DNA from 4 places in the Paenibacillus guangzhouensis genome. Region 1 is predicted to be linked to each of the others. Evidence: riboswitches for the same ligand, from Rfam matches in the RefSeq annotation. Region 1 holds a riboswitch; each other region holds the start of a gene.

Region 1 (5,116 bases):
CCTCGGGACGCTTCAGACGAGAAATACCGGTATCAGCTTCGCGACGTCGCTCCGAGGAGCGGCTTGGATCGATATGGGGGACCCTGAGCTAACCCCGGATCGCACCATTGTTACGATTCAAGCGAACGGCAAATTGTCGGCGCTGGATGTGAAGAAAGGCATTCGTAAAGATATGCCGGGCGTCGCCGCCAAAGGCGGACCGCTTCCGATCCATAACATGGAGAAGGGAACGGACGGACGCCTCTACATGTCGGCTTATCCGGGCGGCGTCGGCGGTGTGTTCGATCCGAGAACGAAGCAATCTTCGAATTTCTTGATCGGGCAGGCGGAAGGCATCGTGTCGGTTGGCAATAAGGTCTACTACGGCATCTATCCTGGCGGATATATTTATGAGGTGGACATCTCCGGCGGCAAGATGAGCGAACCGAAGCAGCTGTTCCAGATCGGATCAGACCAAGATCGGCCTTACAAAATGGCGTATGCCGACGGCAAGCTGATCATCGGTACCATACCGGATTATGGGCAACTAGGCGGGGCGATAACGATTTACGATTTGGTGAGCGGAGAGAAGCAAGTCTACCGCAATCTGATCAAAGATCATAGCATTATTGGGCTCGCATACAAGGATGGCAAGATTTATGGCTCGACTACGAAATCGGGCGGATTGAACACGACAATGCCAGAGAGCAATCCAGAAGTGTTCGTCTTTGATATGGCGACAACAGAAATGACGATGCATAAAGAGCTTACCGGGCTAGCAGGGCTCGGCAAACATCGCATGATCAGCGGTCTGACCTTCGGGAAAGACGGATTGCTGTGGGGCGGTGTCGATGGTATCCTGTTTGCATTAAATCCGAATGATCTGTCGATTGCGAAACAGAAAAATATCTATCCGGATGTAAAGGATTACGGCATGTGGCGTCCATACTACTTCCGCTGGGGCGAGGATGGTCTCCTCTATGCCGGACTTGCGAATCGGATGACGGTAGTGGATCCAGACACGCTAGAGTATCGCTCGCTAACGCCAAGTAATTTCGAGATGAGCTTCATGACGCTGGCCAAGGATGCGGAAGGACAAGAGCAAATCTATTACACCGACGGCACGAAGCTGATGATGATTCCAATCTCCGCATCGACGAGCGTGAAGCTGCCGGTGCGTAACGGATGCTTCGAAGAGCCGCTCAAGCCAGATAACAGCATTCCGGGCTGGAGCAATGCTTATACGACAACGGTGACAGAATTTAGTCTCTCGAGCGAGCAGAGTTATTGCGGAGATCCGGGACAGAGCTTGAAGGTCGTAGACCAAGCGCAAGGTAGTGCGGGAACGGGCAGCTATCTCAGCGATCCAATCCCAGTCGTCCGCGGCGCTGAATATACGGCCGCTGCGAAGCTCTATATTGAGCAAGGACTCATTGAAGGGTCAAGAACCGATGATTCTGGCATCATACTCTATTTTTACGACAAATCCGGCAAGCAGATCAGTACAGTAGCAGGTACGGTTATTAAAGGCATGCCGCAAAAGCAATGGGTCGATATCTCTGCATCTGGTGTGGCTCCGGAGCAAGCAGCCTATGCGAGGATTGCTTTGTATTCGTCGGCATGGAACATGATGATCGGCTACTATGATCAAGTCACCTTCGAGGGACAATCGCCAGGCAGCTTGAAGTTGAAGGTTGATGGCCAAGTCGCTGTCGGGGAATCGTTCAAGGTTACCTTGCAGGCGCAAGATGTGACCGACTTGGCTGCCGTGCAGGCATCCTTGGCATTCGATCCGGCACTCTTCGAAGTCGTGGATGTGCAGATGGCTAGCAGCTTCGGTTCTGATTCCAACGCCTATCTCGGCTGGAACCAGGATCAGACGCACGGCAAGGTCAACATCATCGCTACGCTATTGGGAGCAAGGGCGCTTGGCGGCAGCGTGGACGTGGCACAGATTACGCTGAAGGCGAAGCAATTCGGAGATCCAGCGGAAATCGTGCTTACGAAGGAGTCGCTATTTGCCGACAAGAATGCAGATCTGACAAAGCTGTCTTACACGCTGCCTGCAGATGTGAAGCTTGGCGTACAGTTCGCGTACGATGTAGAAGACGTGAACCAAGACCATCAAGTGAACGCACAGGATGTCACGCTTGTTGCCCAGCAATTAGGCAAATCGCTGGAAGAAGGTAATCGCATGATGGATCTGAACGGCGATGGAAAAATCGATATCAGTGATTTGTCGCTGGTCGTATTGAAAACGCTGGAACAGAAGTAATAGGAACAAGGAATTTCTGAGCATCTCCTCTCGGTGAACGGTGTGCGACCACTGGCCGAGGGGAGATTTTTGTGTGCTGCAGAAGCAATCGAATCCAGGTAGTTAGCATACATGGAATTGGATTGATTTGGATAGATTCAGAGTATGGAAAAAAACGACAAACTTTTAAGCTAGCAGTGTGTATTCATCCTGAAATATGCGTGAACGTGATCTAACGAGCGAAAATAGGAGATTTCGAGAGATTCACCTCATTCATAACGCTTTCATGGTTATTTCCAGTATTTTCAGATTCTATTTACGCGATTTATTCGGTTTTACAAGTTGCAACGCGAGGAGTATGATACGATTCATGAACATTGCTGAGTCCTTGCATGAGCAAGGAGCGGGGGAACCAAATAAGTCATGAACCTGTTGTTCGTGTGAGAGCGAGCGCGGGTACATGTGGGGTGAATCCTGGGTACAACGGTACCGAGGTAGGGTGACTCTCACCATCCGAATCCGACAGCTAACCTCGTAAGCGAATGAGAGAGGATGAAGGAAAGTGTAGATGTATGCTGGCTGTAGCAGCGAAGGCGCTGCAGCTTCGATCATGCAATTCGAAATGAACATGTCTTTATCGCTGAGTCTTTGCTATAGCAAAGAGCGGGGGAACCAACGGTCGGCAGAGCTGACCATGGGGTGAATCCAAGGCACCGTCTTGTACGGCGCTAAGGTAGGGCGACTCTCTAGGCCCGAATCCGACAGCTAACCTCGTAAGCGTCTCGAGAGAGGCAACTTGAACGTATTCAATGCACAGGTGCATGGCGATTTGCCGTGTCCTTAATTGAAGCCGCGATGGATAACCTCCCCCGCAGGCTTCTTTTTTTATGCCCAAATAAGGAAGTTCAAAAGTTAACTCCTTATGACGAGGTGCTTCAAAGATGTTAATTCGACGTCGAATCTTGCGTTCACCCTCGAAGTCCGGTGCTCATTTAGGTTTCGCCTAAACTCCGCTCCTCCTTCTTCGGGTTCACGCAACCTTCTCGGTCCTAAGAAGCCAACTTTTGAACAACATCTGAACAGAACATGAAAACCTGAATTCTTGAAAAGGGAGAATGAACATGAACGTCCTTATGGATATATTGCAAATCGTGATTGTCATCGGGCTATTGCTCTTGATCGTGAAGCCGCTCGGGACTTATATCTATCATATTTTTTCGAATGAGCCGAATCGGTCGGATCGGATTTTCGGACCGGTGGAGAAGGGCATCTACTGGCTGATTGGGCTCAAGAACAAAGGCGACATGTCGTGGAAGCGATACGCGCTTAGTCTATTACTAACCAACCTCGTATTGACGCTCATCGGATTTGGGGTCTTACTCGTGCAGCGCTGGCTGCCGCTCAATCCGAACGGGATCGACAATATGGAGCCGACGTTATCTTTTAATACGATTATCAGCTTTATGACCAATACGAACTTACAGCATTACAGCGGGGAATCGGGTCTATCGTATTTCTCGCAAATGATCGTCATCATGATGATGATGTTCACCTCGGCGGCGACGGGAATTGTGGTGGCAATTGCCTTTATCCGCGGATTAACGAAGAAGGGCACAGGCCTTGGCAACTTCTTCACAGACTTCGTGAAGGCTCATACCCGGTTGCTGATTCCGATGGCGATCGTGATGACGCTGGTGCTCGTTGGACTGCAAGTGCCGCAGACGCTGAATGCGACGGTGGAAGCTCATACGATTGCAGGAGAGACGCAGCAGATCGCGGTCGGGCCAGTCGCTTCGCTCGAATCGATTAAGCATCTAGGGACGAACGGCGGGGGATTTTTCGGAGCGAACTCTTCGCATCCATTCGAGAATCCGAACCCGTTAACGAACGTGCTCGAAATGTTAATGATGTGGTGTATCCCAGCATCGCTGACGTATACGTACGGACGCTTCGCTCGGAATCAGAAGCAGGGCTGGATCGTGTTCGCGGTCATGGGCATTTTGTTCGCAGCGTTCCTAAGTCTTGTCTATGTCTCGGAGAGCAACGGCAATCCAGTCTTGAATTCGATCGGCGCCGATACGTCGCAGGGCAGCATGGAAGGGAAGGAAGCGCGATTCGGTATTGCGCAATCCGCTCTGTTCACAACTGTAACAACCTCGGCCACGACGGGGACGGTCAACAATATGCATGATACATTAACGCCGCTTGGCGGTCTCGTACCGATGTCGCTGATGATGCTGAACGTGGTGTTCGGCGGTGACGGCGTAGGGCTTGTCAACATGCTGATGTATGCGATCCTTGCGGTATTCTTGGCAGGCTTAATGGTCGGTCGTACGCCGGAGTTCTTGGGTCGCAAGATCGAACCGCATGAGATGAAGCTCATCGCGATTGCGATTCTGGCGCATCCGCTCATCATTCTCGGACCGACGGCGATTGCGTTTTTAACGGATCTCGGATCCGGCGCGATTACCAATCCTGGGTTCCACGGGATCTCGCAAGTGCTCTATGAATATACCTCCTCGGCAGCCAATAACGGCTCGGGCTTCGAAGGCTTGGCGGATAACACGCCGTTCTGGAATATCACAACTGGGATTGTCATGTTCCTCGGACGTTATGTCTCAATTGTGGCCTTGCTCGGCGTCGCAGGTTCACTCGTGCGCAAGAAATGGGTGCCTGAGACGATCGGGACATTCCGTACCGACAACAAGCTGTTCGCAGGGGTACTGCTCGGAACGGTCATTCTCATTGGCGCACTGACATTCCTGCCGGTGCTCGTCCTTGGACCGATTGCAGAGTACCTGACATTAGGGTAGAGATCATTTAACGAGGTGAAAGAACATGGATCAGACCATGAAACGAAAATCATTAATAACTTCAGATATT
Region 2 (5,116 bases), 1.1 Mb from region 1:
AAGAGCGGTACTTCCACGCCGCTAAGGTGTCACTTGCTCGCTATAGCGAATGGTACGGAGAATACCCTTATTCTACACTCTCGATCGTCGTACCGCCTAAAGAAGGCAATGGGGCTGGCGGAATGGAGTACCCAACCCTTATTACGGCATTCGGGGCGATGGATGATAACCCAGGGTATGATCTAGAGCGTACTGTCGTTCATGAAATCGGACATCAATATTTCTACGGCATGCTTGCGAGCAATGAATTTGAAGAAGCTTGGCTGGACGAAGGGTTCACCTCCTACGCTGAGGACCGCGTCATGGAGACGGAGTACGGTATTGTACCGAATCTGCCGATCGAGTCGAGCTATATGACCAGCCCAGCTCCACTGTCTCTCTACGCATGGAAATACAAAGACTCCGACCAATATGCCGAAAATGTGTACACGCGCGGTAAACTGGTGCTCGTTGCCTTGGAAAAGCAAGTGGGAGCCAAGACGATGGCTAAAATTATGAAGACCTACACGAATAAATGGGCCTTCCGCCACCCGACGACGTCGGATTTCCAGCGTGTCGTCGAGCAAGTCACGAAGAAGAATTGGACTGAGTTTTTCAATCAATACGTCTATAAAGGATTCATGACGGATTATGCCGTGGAGAGCATTACAGCGGAGAAGATAGAATCTAAAGGGGCGACGGCCTATGAGTCCAAAGTCATTCTCCGCAAAAAAGGCGGCGATTACCCGCAAGTTCCTGTCGTGTTCATGTTCAAGGACGGTACGTCCGTGAAGCGGATGTGGGACGGCGCATCGGCAACGATTCAGTATACACTCACCCATAAGACACCGCTGGATTGGGTGATGATCGACCCGCAAGATACGATGGTGCTTGAGAATAAACGCATCAATAACTACATGAAGGCCCAGATTGATGAAGCCGTCAAAACGCGAATTAACTTCAGTACAGCAAAACTGATCGAGAGTATCTTGAACGCACTCGGATGGTGAGGTGAACCCGGCATGAAATATATCAAAGAAAGCTTTAGTATTGTTAGGCATCATTTCTATATTGTTATTATTCTATTCTTGTACCAGCTGATCTGGGGCTTCTTCCTCTATCGATTTATCGACGCCATCGTGGTCCCCCTTCTAGAACGCTACCCGGATCCTCACCCTACTGAGACGAGTATGCAGATGTTCTTAATCGAGAGCCAGTTCCAACTCATGAAGACCGATATCATCGATTATTACCTGTGGATGCTGGCTGGCTTATTCCTCATACGCATGATCATCACACCGTTCATCAACGCCGGACTCTACTATTCTATTCACCATCAAGATGATAAAGGACTCTTATTCTTCAAAGGCATGAAATACGCGTGGAAACCGGCCTGTCTGTTCTATTGGCTGGAGAACCTGTTGATCCTCGCCCCAGCGTACTGGATCGTTCCTTACTTCTATCAGGAATGGAAGTTCTACAACCTGGAGCAACTAGGGGTTGCCTTCCTACCGATCATCTTCGGATGGATTGTATTCGCATGGATCATGCATCAATTGTTCTTATTCATGCAGTTTGGTCAGGTGAGCAAGACGGGGATCTTCCGCGGACTGCTCCTCTCCCTCAAAAACCTGCCTATGATTCTAGGCATCACCCTTCTACTGCTCGCATTCCTGCTTGTGATCAGCAGTATTTTTACAGCTGCCGCTTGGATCTGGACAGGGCTCATCGCTATTATTCTGCATCAGACCTACCATCTCGTCCGCTCTATCGTCAAAGTGTGGGGCATTGCAGCACAATATCAACTGTGGCAAAGCAAATGTTAAAATATCCCCACAAAGTGATGTGCCCAAAAAATAGAAACACGATACTCGTCCAATAAAATAAAGAAGTAACGAATAAACCCGATTTTCGCCTAGCGAAGGTCGGGTTATTCGTTGTTTTTCGCAAAAAATGGAGTAAAAACGTAAAAAAAGGTTTGTCAAAGAGAGTAGCGTCTGTTAGAATAGCAATTAGTTAAGATTTTGTAATAAGTTTGTAATCAATTTTGTCATTATTGTGATTCGTATCCGGTGCACCAAATTATTGAAGCCGAGTTCCTGCGCACCAGGAAACGGGGGAACCATCTTTGGGTGAATTGATCTTGCAAGTAAGGGATCATAGGGAGCCTTCAACCGAACCCTTAGCTAACCTCGTAGGCGTTGGAAGGAGTATTACCCTCTTGAAAAAGTTATTTAAATCTATGATCGTCACACTTGCATTAACGATGACAGTCTCTGTTGGTAGCGCTTTCGCCGCAGACTCCAAACTTGACAAAGAAGTTAACGAAGTTATTGGCACTCGCTATCAAAGCGGTGGCACATCGACAAGTGGATTTGATTGCTCCGGATTTACGATGTACATCTTCAAGCAGTTCGACATCAAACTTCCGCACCAATCGAGATCACAGTACAAAATGGGCCAAAAAGTTGCAAAATCAGATCTTCAATCCGGAGATCTCGTATTCTTCAACACAACCGGTAAAGGCATCTCGCATGTCGGTATCTATGTAGGCGACAATAAATTTGCACATGCATCCAGTAAAAAAGGGATTACAATTTCCAGCTTAAGTGATTCGTATTATGTGAAACGTTATGTTGGTGCAACAAGAGTGACGAATTCGGACATTTTTGATGAAACCAATGACAATGACGGCAATCAAGATCACGATGATGTAGAATAATAAGAAGGAGCCCGCGAAGTCCATCCACTGGACACATTCGCGGGTTTCTTTTTACCAAAGCCGTATTAATAAAAGTAAGAACCACGATAGAGGTTTTTTCTCACGAATAACGTTTACATTTAATGTAATATTTCTATATACTTTAAAGGGTGGACAAGCAGAATATTGGAATACCCTAGAGGAGGACTTTATCAATGCAAAAGATTAAAGTAGGTATTGTTGGTTATGGTAACTTGGGGAAAGGCGTGGAGAAAGCCATTCGCCAGAACCAAGACTTGGAGCTCGTAGCGGTATTCACTCGCAGACAGCCAGACCAAATCGCTACAGCAGGTATCAAATTCGAGCATATCTCAGCTGCAGAGCAATATAAAGGTATCATTGACGTGATGATTCTGTGCGGAGGTTCCGCGACAGACCTTCCAGAGCAGACGCCAGTGATCGCCAAAATGTTCAATACGATCGACAGCTTCGACACGCATGCGAAGATTCCCGAATTTTTCAATACCGTGGATGCAGCTGCGAAAGAAGGTGGCAACCTCAGCGTAATTTCGACAGGCTGGGATCCGGGATTATTCTCGCTTAATCGACTGCTTGCGGAGTCTATCCTGCCAGAAGGCAAAGACTATACGTTCTGGGGCAAAGGCGTTAGCCAAGGCCACTCTGATGCGATCCGTCGTGTGCCAGGCGTAAAAGCTGGCGTACAGTACACTGTTCCAGTTGAAGAAGTGATCGACCGCATTCGTTCGGGTGAGACACCAGAGCTCGCTACACGTGAGAAACATTTGCGTGAGTGCTATGTAGTCGCTGAAGAAGGCGCAAACCAAGATCAAATTCGTGAGACGATCGTAAATATGCCGAACTATTTCTCTGATTATGACACAACCGTGACATTCATCTCCGAGGAACAGCTTCAGGCTGAGCATCAAGGCATGCCGCATGGCGGATTCGTTATTCGCAGCGGTGTAACAGGTGAGAACACGAAGCAAATTATCGAGTTCGGATTGAAGCTTGAGAGCAACCCTGAGTTCACGGCAAGCGTGCTCGTAGCTTACGCGAGAGCAGCTCACCGCCTTAGCCAAGAAGGAGCAACTGGTGCGAAGACGGTATTCGATATTCCACTCGGCTACTTGTCCCCGAAATCGGCTGAAGAACTTCGTCGCGAATTGCTGTAATCCTTATATTTTGCGCAAACCTGGTCATCTTAACGATGATCAGGTTTTTTGGTTTTCCCTTGGGAACGTTTACATCATTTGTGCAACAACAATGTAAACGTTTTTACCATTTATCGCTTTAGTGCGATAGCGCTATTTAATCGCTTTGTTAAATAATTTCTATTGGAGAAATGCTTCCATTTTGTATAGTATAAAATGCAAATCATCGTACACAAAGTGTAAATCAAACTTTTATAAAGGAGTGTTTGAACAGTGATCACGGCCATCCCAGAACAAAATCAAGCGGCAGCAAAAGAATATGTACAATCGGTATATGAATTGGTAATCAAACGCAATCCGCACGAGAGCGAGTTCCACCAAGCAGTCAAAGAAATCCTCGATTCCCTCGTGCCTGTATTCGCAAAGCATCCTAAATACAAGGAGCACGGCATTCTTGAGCGCATCGTTGAGCCTGAGCGGATGGTATCGTTCCGCGTGCCTTGGGTAGATGACAACGGCAAAGTTCAAGTCAACCGCGGATTCCGTGTGCAGTTCAACAGCGCGATCGGACCTTACAAGGGCGGTCTTCGCTTCCACCCATCCGTTAATGCCAGCATCATCAAGTTCCTCGGATTCGAGCAAATCTTGAAGAACTCCCTGACCGGACAACCTATTGGCGGCGGTAAAGGCGGATCCGACTTCGATCCGAAGGGCAAATCCGACAACGAAATTATGCGCTTTACGCAAAGCTTCATGACCGAATTGTCGAAATATATCGGACCGGACGTTGACGTTCCTGCGGGAGACATCGGCGTTGGCGGAAGAGAAATCGGTTATATGTTCGGACAATACAAGCGCCTGCGTGGCGGTTACGAAGCTGGCGTATTGACAGGCAAAGGTATCATCTATGGCGGAAGCTTAGCAAGAACAGAAGCAACAGGCTATGGCTGCGTATACTTCGCGAACGAAATGCTGACAGCAAAAGGCTTAAGCTTCGAAGGCAGCACGGTTGTTGTCTCCGGATCGGGTAACGTGTCGATCTATGCGATCGAGAAAGCTCACCAGCTTGGCGCGAAAGTTGTCGCATGCAGCGACTCGAACGGTTATGTGTACGATCCGAACGGAATTAACCTCGATACGGTGAAGCGTCTTAAAGAAGTTGAACGCAAACGGATTAAAGAATATGTAACAGAGCATCCAGGCGCTGTCTACACGGAAGGATGCGATGGCATCTGGTCCATCCCTTGCGATATCGCGCTTCCTT
Region 3 (5,116 bases), 2.9 Mb from region 1:
AATAGCGCTCTTTTACATGCGTATATGAGCATATTATCATATATAGAATACTACAGTGTCAATAGGTAGGTCCATTGCCATCTGAGTGCTACTAACTACACAAAAAAGCCGCCTTGATGTCAAGGCAGCTCTCAGAACGATTCAATTATTTCTTCAAATGATAAGGTACCGTCGTAATGATCACATTGCGTCGGAAGAGCAAATGGGCACGGATCAGCAAGCTCGACTGATTGTGAAGAAAATTATGCCAACCCTTCTTCGGAATGAACTGTGGGATAATGACGGTCACTTGATAATTCGATTCGCTCGCTTTCCGTTGAACGGTATCAATAAATTTCGTTAACGGATTAATGATACTGCGATAGGGTGAATGCAACGTGACAAGTCTGACATCCGGCTGCCATTTATTCCACTTCTCCTCGAAGATTTGTTCGCCTTCCCGCTCAAAAGGCACATGAACCGCGATCAGTTGATACGGTTTCAACGATTTCGCATAGTTCAGCGAGTTCTCAACGGCATGGGTGATGCCGGCTACTGGAACAATGATGACATTCCCCTCGATCGGTGGCGCAGGCTCACAATCCGTAATGCGCAGCTGCTCGCCAACTGCATCATAGTGCTTACGAATTTGATGGAAGAGCGCAATGATTAACGGCAAGAAGATGAGTACGGACCATATTTGCGAGAACTTCGTAATGAAGAATACTAAAGTAACGACTAAACTGATCGTTGCGCCGGTCGTATTAATGATGAACTTCGTTACCCAACCCTTCGGCTTCTCACGAAGCCATTTCAACAGCATCCCGGTCTGAGATAGTGTGAACGGAATGAACACCCCGACAGCATAGAGCGGAATTAGCTGCTCCGTCTTCCCTTCGAAGGCTACAATCAAGATGATGGACATGACGGCCAAGAAAATAATCCCATTCGAATATCCTAAGCGATCGCCGCGCATCGTGAACATTCTTGGAATGAACTTATCTTTCGCCAGATTCACAGCAAGCAGCGGGAATGCGGAATATCCGGTATTGGCGGCAAGAATCAAGATAAGCGCCGTCGTGCCTTGAATGAAGAAGTACATAAAGTTCCGTCCGAAGGTCATCTCAGCAATCTGGGAGACAACCGTAACCTCTTCTTTCGGAGCAATGCCGTAATAATAAGCCAAGAAAATAATGCCCGAGAATAATAACGCGAGCAGCGTTCCCATCGCAATTAATGTCTTTGCTGCGTTATTCGGCGCCGGATCCTTGAAGTTAGGTATCGCGTTCGAGATCGCCTCTACCCCTGTTAACGCAGAACTACCTGATGCGAATGCTCTTAAGAGCAGGAACAAGCTGATTCCAGCCACGGGTGTTCCGAGCGATGTATGCAGCTCAGGCGATATTTGACCGGTTAGAATTTTGTAAATCCCTACACCCGATAGGATGAATAAGGCAAGGACGAACAGATACACCGGATAAGCCAGGATCGACGCCGATTCTGTGACGCCTCGTAAGTTCAAGATCGTAATAAATACGACGAATAGGATCGCAATGCCTACGTTATGTTCGTGCAGACTTGGAAAAGCAGACGTAATCGCATCGGTCCCAGCCGATACACTCACGGCCACGGTCAGAATATAATCAACAAGAAGAGATCCGCCTGCGACCAAGCCCGGGTACATACCCAAATTTTCTTTGGATACGACGTAAGCTCCGCCACCATGCGGATAAGCGAATATTATTTGCCGATAGGATAAGATAAGTGCTGTCAATAGAATTAATACGCCAATACCAATGGGGATGGAGTACCAGAAAGCTGCAGTGCTGATGGTAACCAGAACGAGCAATATTTGCTCAGGTCCATAGGCAACGGAAGATAACGCATCAGAAGATAAGATAGCTAATGCTTTGGTCTTGTTGATTTTCTGCTCTCCTAACTCCGTTGACTTCAGTGGTCTACCAATTAATAATCGTTTGATAATGGATAACATCGTGAATCTTGCTCCCCTTTTGGTTAATACATAGATGTGATTATGAAGCTATAATCCCTTGTTTCGCACGCTTTTATCCATAACAGCAACCTACCCCCAAACCGCTAATTATGTTTTTTGGCAATAAAAAACCACAGAGGCTTGAACCTCCGTGGTCATATTGACATGATCACAGTATTCATATCCCCTCTCTTACGACGCTTACGAGGTTAGCTGTCGGATTCGGATGGCGAGAGTCACCCTACTGCATGCCTGCAGATTCACCCCATGTGATGGACTTTCATGTTCATCACGTTGGTTCCCCCGTTTTCCCTTCTGGAAAACTCAGCGAATATGAGAATATAGTTGAACGATATTTTGTGCTATGCGCATTTCCAAGATTGAATATTACGCCTTTCTGTTCTCCTTGTAAAATGCTAAAAAGTTGGTTGCAAAGAATAATTCAGACGATTCATCACCAAGTAAACGCTTACTTGATTCTTACTCTTTTATTATCTATTTCACACGCAAGTTCTCTTTGATTTTTATCAAAAGTCCTCTTCCGTCAAGTCATAGTTAACCGTCATCGCAACTTTACTCCCCGCTGCCGCAGCAATTACAACCTGAGAAGGTCTCACATAAGCCGCATCTCCAGCCGCATACAACCCTGCTACGGAACTTCTCCCTGCTGCATCCGTTCGAATTCCACCTTGCTCCGTCACCTCATAACCGAGTTGTTCGCGGAATGTTGCTTTATTCACGAACGTGGGACTAACGAATCCGCCACGGCGCTCAATCCAACTCCCATCCGTGAAAGAAACACGTTCTAGCTGTCCGTGCTGTCCTTCAAAGGCTGCAATAGGTGTCTGAATCACCCGGATCCCTCTAGACATCAGGAGGTCTTGCTGCTCATCGGATAATATCGTGCGGCCATTCGTGCTTACGATTAGATCTTCGCTCCAGTTATATAGCAATTTAGCGGTATGGAAGATGCCAGCATCCTCAGATATGGCGATCAGAGGCTGATCACGCATCTCCCATGCGTCGCAATATGGGCAGTTAAATATGCTTTTCCCATAAAAATCGTGAAATCCTTCGATAGCGGGGAAGATCTCCTTCAGTCCCGTTGCGATGATCACCTTGCGCGCCTGCAACTGGTTGCCGGAAGACATAACAATGTCGAATCCCTGCCCTGCTGCATGAACATCGGTTACATCAAGCTGCCAATGGTGCACAGACGGATAGCGCAGTACTTCTTCATAGGCCACTCGTCTGAACTCAGCTGGCGCGACATTGTCCCTTGTAATAAATCCATGCGAAGCATGGGTAACGCTATTCCTCGGCTGGTTGTTATCCAGCAGCGCGACACGTCTCCTTGCTCTCCCTAACACTAGCGCCGCATTAAGACCTGCAGGTCCTCCGCCTATAATGGCACAATCATACATCATTAGACTCATCCTTTCTTATATCATCGTTATTAAAGATATATTATGTCTATAATAATCCCAAAAAATAACGATGTCTTACTCAGACAACGTTATTGCTCGGGCAATCTCGAAGAGTTTCCTACGGCGAAGCTCCTGCTCCATCGCTCCTTCAGCAGATACCATCACTTTCTGGATTTCGCATTCTGTATCGTCATGAAGCCCGCAGTGGAACAAGGATGCCGTTCCTTCGATCGCATGAATGACATCAAGGAATGAGATCTCTTCCTTCTTCGCTTTAAGCCGATACCCTCCATTCGCACCGGAAGCCGATTCAATCAACCCTGCCTTAACCAGCTTGGTCAAAATCTTCGACAGGTACGTCGATGAGACGCCCTGCCTATCCGCGAGCTGCGATACACCAACTGGTTTGCCTGGAGCGACAGATATCAACAGCAGCATCGTATGCAGCGCATAGTTCGTTGCCTTGGAGAACTTCATCTTCACACCTCGAATCATAGACTATATCTATCTACAATAACCCTAAAATGAAGATTCGTCAAGATTTGCCGAACTTTACGAGTTTTGATTTTGAACGGTGTTGTCCTGTGATGATGTCTTAACTCAGCATTCCGATGATCGTCCCCCCAACCGCTCCTGCCACGACCACGACCCATGGCGGCAGCTTCCAGAAGACGAGCAACAAGAACAACAGTGATGTGAAGGCAAAATCAACAGGCGTAAGAATGGCCGTCGTCCAGAGCGGATGATATAACGCTGCGAGCAAAATACCGACAACCGCCGCATTGATGCCAATAAAAGCACCCTGCATCTTACGATTTTTACGAATCGTATTCCAGAATGGCAAGGTTCCTGCAATCAATAAAAACGCGGGCAGGAAGATCGCAACCGTTGCCAGCAGTGCTCCGCTTACCCCGCTTTTCATCGCACCTAAATAGCTGGCAAAGGTGAACAATGGACCGGGAACGGCCTGTGCCGCGCCATACCCTGCCAGGAAGTCAGCCTTCGTAATCCAGCCTGTCGGTACGACTTCACGTTCAAGCATTGGAAGGACAACATGTCCTCCTCCAAAAACAAGGGAGCCTGATCGATAGAAGCTATCAAATAGAGATAATCCATCAGCATTCACAATCGGCCTTAGGATAGGCAGAATTATGAGCAATCCGAAGAAGAGCATCAAGCAAATGATCGCTACGCTACGACGAATCGGGATGATGACATCTGTAATCATCGATTGCTCTGTTCTCTGGTAGAGCAGTATCCCCATGATACCTGCAGCAAGGATAATAACGATTTGACTCAGTGCAGTCTGCCATAGAAGTGCTGTCGCCATGGCGATGATCGCGATCGTTGCACGACTGCGGTCTGGCGTTAGCTTCTGCCCCATGCTCCATACGGCCTGTGCCACGATCGCTACAGCGACAAGCTTAAGACCGTGAATCCATCCGGCGTTGCCTACATCCAATCCCTGGATTAAGAAGGCGAAGAGCATCAACATGATAACGGATGGCAAGGTAAATCCAATCCAGGCTACGACTCCTCCGAGCAGGCCGCCTCGCACAAGGCCGATGCCCATGCCGACTTGGCTGCTGGCAGGCCCGGGCAACAACTGACACAATGCAACCAAGTCCGCATAGCTCCGTTCGTCCATCCATTGACGACGACGAACATATTCATCATGGAAGTAACCCAGATGCGCGATTGGCCCTCCAAATGAAGT
Region 4 (5,116 bases), 3.2 Mb from region 1:
TTCAGAATGCCATCCGCCATCTGCTCTCCAGCACGCGGGTTCATGAAATTATACGTTCCGATCTGAATCACGGACGCTCCTGCCATAATGAACTCGATGACATCATTGGCTGTTGTGATTCCACCCATCCCCATAATGGGAATCTTCACATGCTGTGCCACTTGGTGCACCATGCGCAGTGCGATCGGCTTAATCGCAGGCCCGGATAATCCGGCATAGAGATTGTGGAAGACGCTCTTGCGCAGCCGTGTATCGATCTTCATCCCCGATATCGTGTTAATGAGCGATATGCCATCCGCCCCTTCTACCTCGCACATGTAGGCCATTTCAACAATATTCTCCGCATTCGGTGACAACTTGACGACGAGTGGAAGTGATGTCGCCTGACGAACTTCGCGTACAACCGCTCTCGCAGTCTCCGTCTGAACGCCATACGCAATCCCGCCTTCCTTCACATTCGGGCAAGAGATATTGAGTTCTATGATATCGATGGAACAGCGTCCTCCCTCTCTCAGCCTTTTCTCGTGGGCTGTAATTAGTTCTGCACCAATCCGGTAATCCTCTATGCAGCCGCCGCCCAGATTCACGATCCTTGCCGTATCCAGCGTCTCCCAGTATGGCGTTTCTTCCTTTAGGAAATATTCAATCCCCGGGTTCTCAAGTCCTACGCTATTCAGCATGCCGGATGGGGTCTCCCATACTCGTACGCCGGGATTCCCTGCCTTTGGCGCGAGGGTTAATCCTTTGCCGGATATCCCGCCTAGACGATTAATATCATAGAGCTTCGCATATTCTTTGCCGAACCCAAATGTCCCTGACGCCATTACGATTGGATTTTTAAAATGTACGCCTGCAACCTTACACGCCATGTTCTGCATCAAATCGAACCTCCTCCGCTGCGAATACCGGACCATCCACACAAGCTTTTCGGTTACCACCTTGGCAAATGACACTGCATACGAGACATGCTCCAATGCCGCACGCCATACGTTTCTCAAGTGAGACATAGACTTTGGCCCCTGATCCACGCGCACGTTCCGTTAATGCTTTCATCATGACATGCGGTCCGCACGTGATCACAGCGTCATACCTCGTATAATCGATCTGATTGACAATGATTCCGCCTACATCACAGACGACTTCGCCTGCGAAAGGTCTAAACTCATCGACAAGATATGATTCTCGGCTGAATCCTAGATAAATGTCCGGTTGCTGCAGCTGCTTCGCTGCGAAGTATAGCGGGGCGATCCCAATTCCCCCGCCGACTAGCGCTACCTTGCCTTGCACTACAGGGAAGCCGTTCCCATAAGGTCCTTCCAGTTGGATCGGATCGCCCGCTTCAAGCTGCTTGAAACGTTCTGTCCCTTCCCCAACTACATGATATAAGAAGCTGATCTCTTGCACACCGATATCATATATGCTGATCGGCCTGGATAACACGGGATAATCTGACCATGCCCGAAGCATGTAGAACTGCCCCATTCGGCCCTCAAAATGTCCTTCAATTTTCATCAGGTATACGTCTTTTGCGATCTTCACATTGGATTTAACGGTATTCACATGCGCCCTCCTTTTAACAGGGTTTTGCCTTCTTATACTATGCCTTGCGGCGCTTGCCGAAGCTGTGACAATGTTCACATCGATGCGTTTGATTCGATTGGAAACATTCGCATAATTCACCATCGAAAAGGACATAACAAAGAGACGGATTCCGAATGTGCAAAACAGTGTATTGAAGGGAGGGGATTCGCTTTGCGTTCGTGTTGTATACTGTTCCTAGTCCTCATCATGCTCTGTAGCGGTTGTTCAAATTCTTCTGATCCGTCACCGCTACCGAAAGTGCTAGAGACATCCCCCGTAACACTCCATTCCAAAGGGGCTGAGACAGAGACCAAGCAGAAGTTGTCCGAACCGGATGCGACGAGACAGACGGTCTCGCATCGCAAGAAATCAGAGCGGACCAAATCCAATCGCCGATCTCGTGCAGAAGATAGTTACCGTGCCTTGTCATCACTGCGTCATAAATACCCTGCCATCTTCAAAAATAACGGTTCGTCCTATGCGAGACGTGTATCCTTAACGTTCGATGATGTGCCAGATGAGTTCACAGGTAAAGTGCTGGATGTACTCAAAGCCTATAACGTCAAAGCGACTTTTTTCGTGATGGGCTATCGTGCCGAGAAGCACCCCGATATCGTAAGACGGATGGTGCGGGAAGGCCATCTCGTCGGCAACCATACATACAATCACCCTTTGCTGACGAAGGTGTCCATGGTGAAATTCAAACGGCAAATCTTGCGAACGGACGCGATATTGCATCGAATCATTGGGTATCACCCCAAATTCATTCGCCCTCCATACGGTGAAATCAACGAGCAGCAAGTGCGATGGGCTGGAAGCCAAGGGTATATTATCGTGAATTGGGATGTCGATTCCCAAGATTGGCGAGGACTAAGTGCCCAGAGAGTCATGAGCAATATCCTAACGACTACACGGCCGGGTTCGATTATTCTGCAGCATGCAGGCGGGAATGTTGGAGGGGTCTTAAATGGGACGCTGGAAGCTCTGCCACGAGTCATTGAACGACTGAAAAATAAACGTTATCAATTCGTTACCTTGACAGATATGTTCCATGTCCGAAAGAGCAATTCATAAAACGAAGAACAAAAAAACGCTTCCTTCATCCTTATTCAAGGATGGGAAGCGTTTGTCGCTATTAAGAAAGTATAAATACTTTTACATTCTGAATACCGAACTTGCTCGCACTCGATTGTGTCGTATCGACGAAGATATCAATACGGTTCCCTTTGATACTGCCGCCAATGTCATTCGCTCGACCCACAAATCCGCCTGCTGGTAATCCGTTAAATGAGTAGCCTGTTACGAATACTTTCGTACCAAGCGGAATCATGTCCGGGTCAACCGCAATTGTACCGTGCTTCAATTGATTACCGAAATAATCTTTCCCTGCCCATGATCCATTTTCACTTGCTGCAGCTGTATAGGCTGTCGCTTTCACATTTATCGATTTCTTGTAGCTTGTAGGCTCGCCAGAAATATGGACCACATTATCTGATGATGCAAAGGCAGACACTGTTGCTTCCTTTTTCTTCGGCTCTGGTTTCTCTACCGGCTTCTCCTCATTCTTTGCTGTAGGCGCAGGTGCAGATTTTGCAACTGCTTTTGCTTCTGCTGCAAGCGGTTCGGATGCTGCTGCCGGTGCTGAGGCAACCTCAGCTTTTTGTTCTTTGGCTCCAGGAAAATCAATCTTTAATCCTTGATAGATATTGAGTGGATCGACGTTCGGATTCGCCTTCATGAGATCATTCATATCGATGTTATTCGCCTTTGCGATATTGAAGAAGGTATCTCCGTCTTTCGCGTAGTAAGGCGCTGCTGCAACAACAGTAATCGATTGAACAGCTAAGAATGCAGTTATCAACGTAATGGACAATTTCTTCAGATTAAAAATTTTCATAATTCCTCCTTTTCATACGCCTACGAGGTTAGTTGTCGGGTTTGGATTGAGGATACAACCCTACGCTTACGCGTTTCACCCCTAGCTGAATCGATTGTTGTGGATTTTGTTCTTCATCCATTCAGCTGTGAATCATCCCCCGCACTTCAGCAATCGAAGTTTCGGCTCAATCAATATATCACAATTTTGTAACCAGTGCGCAAGCAATTTTTGACAAATCGCTCAACCATGCGGTATATCAGCGTTTTTTGTGATTAATTTTTTGATACAATTACAACAAAAAGACCTATTCACCGAGTGCTGGACTCGATTCGAATAGGTCTTCCTCAGCTAAAAATAACGTTTAATTAACCGAAAAATGTGCTGTACAGTAGATACGCATTCAAGATAATGATTACGATCGTTACGAACCATGCCGTCCATTTCATCCATGGTTTGTTGACGAATTCCCCCATTTTGGCAGGGTCGCTTGTGAATTTCACGAGAGGTACGACAGCAAAGGATAGTTGAAGCGATAGAATGACTTGACTTAAGATAAGCAAATCGCTGACACCCTTCTCACCATACATGATGGTTACGATCACCGCTGGAATAATCGCGATCATCCGTGTAATTAATCTGCGCAGCCAAGGCTTAAGTCGTATATTCAGGAAGCCTTCCATGACGATCTGCCCCGCTAAGGTACCTGTTAATGTTGAGTTCTGTCCTGATGCTAAGAGCGCAACCCCAAAGACGATACTACCAAGCGTTGTGCCGAGCAGCGGCGTTAACATATGATAGGCATCTCCAATATCCGCAATACTCGTCATCCCCGCCTCATGGAACGTTGCGGCTGCGATAATAAGAATGGAAGCATTAATGAACAGTGCGAACAATAGTGCAATGGATGAATCCCATGTTGCATATTTAATCGCTTGACGTTTCCCCGCAGAATTCTCCTCGAAGCTCCGCGTCTGTACAATAGATGAGTGCAAATACAAGTTATGTGGCATCACAGTGGCCCCTAAAATCCCGATCCCGATATACAACATCGTTGGGTTCGTAATGATCTCTGCGCTCGGAATAAAGCCGCGTGCGATGCCGCCAAGGTCAGGTCTAGATAAGAAATACTCTACTGCGAAGCAACCGCCGATGGTCGCGATCAAGACGATAACCAATATCTCAATATATCGGAACCCTTTGTTCTGTAGGAACAGCACGATGAGAACGTCGACTGCCGTAATTAATACACCGTATACAAGAGGTATCCCGAATAGCAAGTTCAGCGCGATCGCGGCCCCGATGACTTCAGCCAAATCACAAGCTGCGATGGCCAGTTCACAGAGCACCCACAGGACGAAATTCACTGGCTTCGTATAATGATCACGGCAAGCTTGCGCAAGATCTCGACCCGTCACGATCCCAAGTTTGCCGGCGAGTGCTTGCAAGAGCATCGCCATAAGGTTCGAGACGAAGATGACGGACAATAGTGTATAGCCGAACATCGAACCTCCGGCAATACTCGTCGCCCAGTTCCCCGGATCCATATACCCTACCGCAACCAGATAACCTGGCCCTGCAAAAGCTAAAAACTTCTTGAGCCATGAACCTTTCTTAGGTATTTTCATCGAACGATGAACTTCTGGCAATGACGGTTGA

What was found. Region 1 has a riboswitch for cyclic di-AMP ahead of kdpA (potassium-transporting ATPase subunit KdpA). Riboswitches for the same ligand answer to the same signal wherever they lie in the genome.
Region 2: another riboswitch for cyclic di-AMP. It lies ahead of GCU39_RS23575 (C40 family peptidase); the one in region 1 lies ahead of kdpA (potassium-transporting ATPase subunit KdpA).
Region 3: another riboswitch for cyclic di-AMP. It lies ahead of GCU39_RS10575 (APC family permease); the one in region 1 lies ahead of kdpA (potassium-transporting ATPase subunit KdpA).
Region 4: another riboswitch for cyclic di-AMP. It lies ahead of GCU39_RS11835 (3D domain-containing protein); the one in region 1 lies ahead of kdpA (potassium-transporting ATPase subunit KdpA).

Annotation. Positions count from the first base shown of each region.
Region 1 is NZ_CP045293.1:6,352,286-6,357,401, forward strand. Features, by position in the region: gene GCU39_RS28525 (cohesin domain-containing protein) at 1-2,254, shown strand, start outside; cyclic di-AMP (ydaO/yuaA leader) riboswitch at 2,602-2,789, shown strand; cyclic di-AMP (ydaO/yuaA leader) riboswitch at 2,862-3,029, shown strand; gene kdpA (potassium-transporting ATPase subunit KdpA) at 3,367-5,046, shown strand; gene kdpB (potassium-transporting ATPase subunit KdpB) at 5,072-5,116, shown strand, end outside.
Region 2 is NZ_CP045293.1:5,235,816-5,240,931, forward strand. Features, by position in the region: gene GCU39_RS23565 (M1 family metallopeptidase) at 1-989, shown strand, start outside; gene GCU39_RS23570 (carbamoyl transferase) at 1,002-1,805, shown strand; cyclic di-AMP (ydaO/yuaA leader) riboswitch at 2,059-2,195, shown strand; gene GCU39_RS23575 (C40 family peptidase) at 2,201-2,701, shown strand; gene GCU39_RS23580 (diaminopimelate dehydrogenase) at 2,896-3,873, shown strand; gene gdhA (NADP-specific glutamate dehydrogenase) at 4,129-5,116, shown strand, end outside.
Region 3 is NZ_CP045293.1:2,383,142-2,388,257, forward strand. Features, by position in the region: gene GCU39_RS10575 (APC family permease) at 146-1,972, opposite strand; cyclic di-AMP (ydaO/yuaA leader) riboswitch at 2,155-2,312, opposite strand; gene GCU39_RS10580 (NAD(P)/FAD-dependent oxidoreductase) at 2,500-3,399, opposite strand; gene GCU39_RS10585 (Rrf2 family transcriptional regulator) at 3,475-3,876, opposite strand; gene chrA (chromate efflux transporter) at 3,995-5,116, opposite strand, start outside.
Region 4 is NZ_CP045293.1:2,653,083-2,658,198, forward strand. Features, by position in the region: gene GCU39_RS11820 (dihydroorotate dehydrogenase) at 1-878, opposite strand, end outside; gene GCU39_RS11825 (dihydroorotate dehydrogenase electron transfer subunit) at 859-1,560, opposite strand; gene GCU39_RS11830 (polysaccharide deacetylase family protein) at 1,840-2,655, shown strand; gene GCU39_RS11835 (3D domain-containing protein) at 2,717-3,478, opposite strand; cyclic di-AMP (ydaO/yuaA leader) riboswitch at 3,481-3,655, opposite strand; gene GCU39_RS11840 (Nramp family divalent metal transporter) at 3,826-5,116, opposite strand, start outside.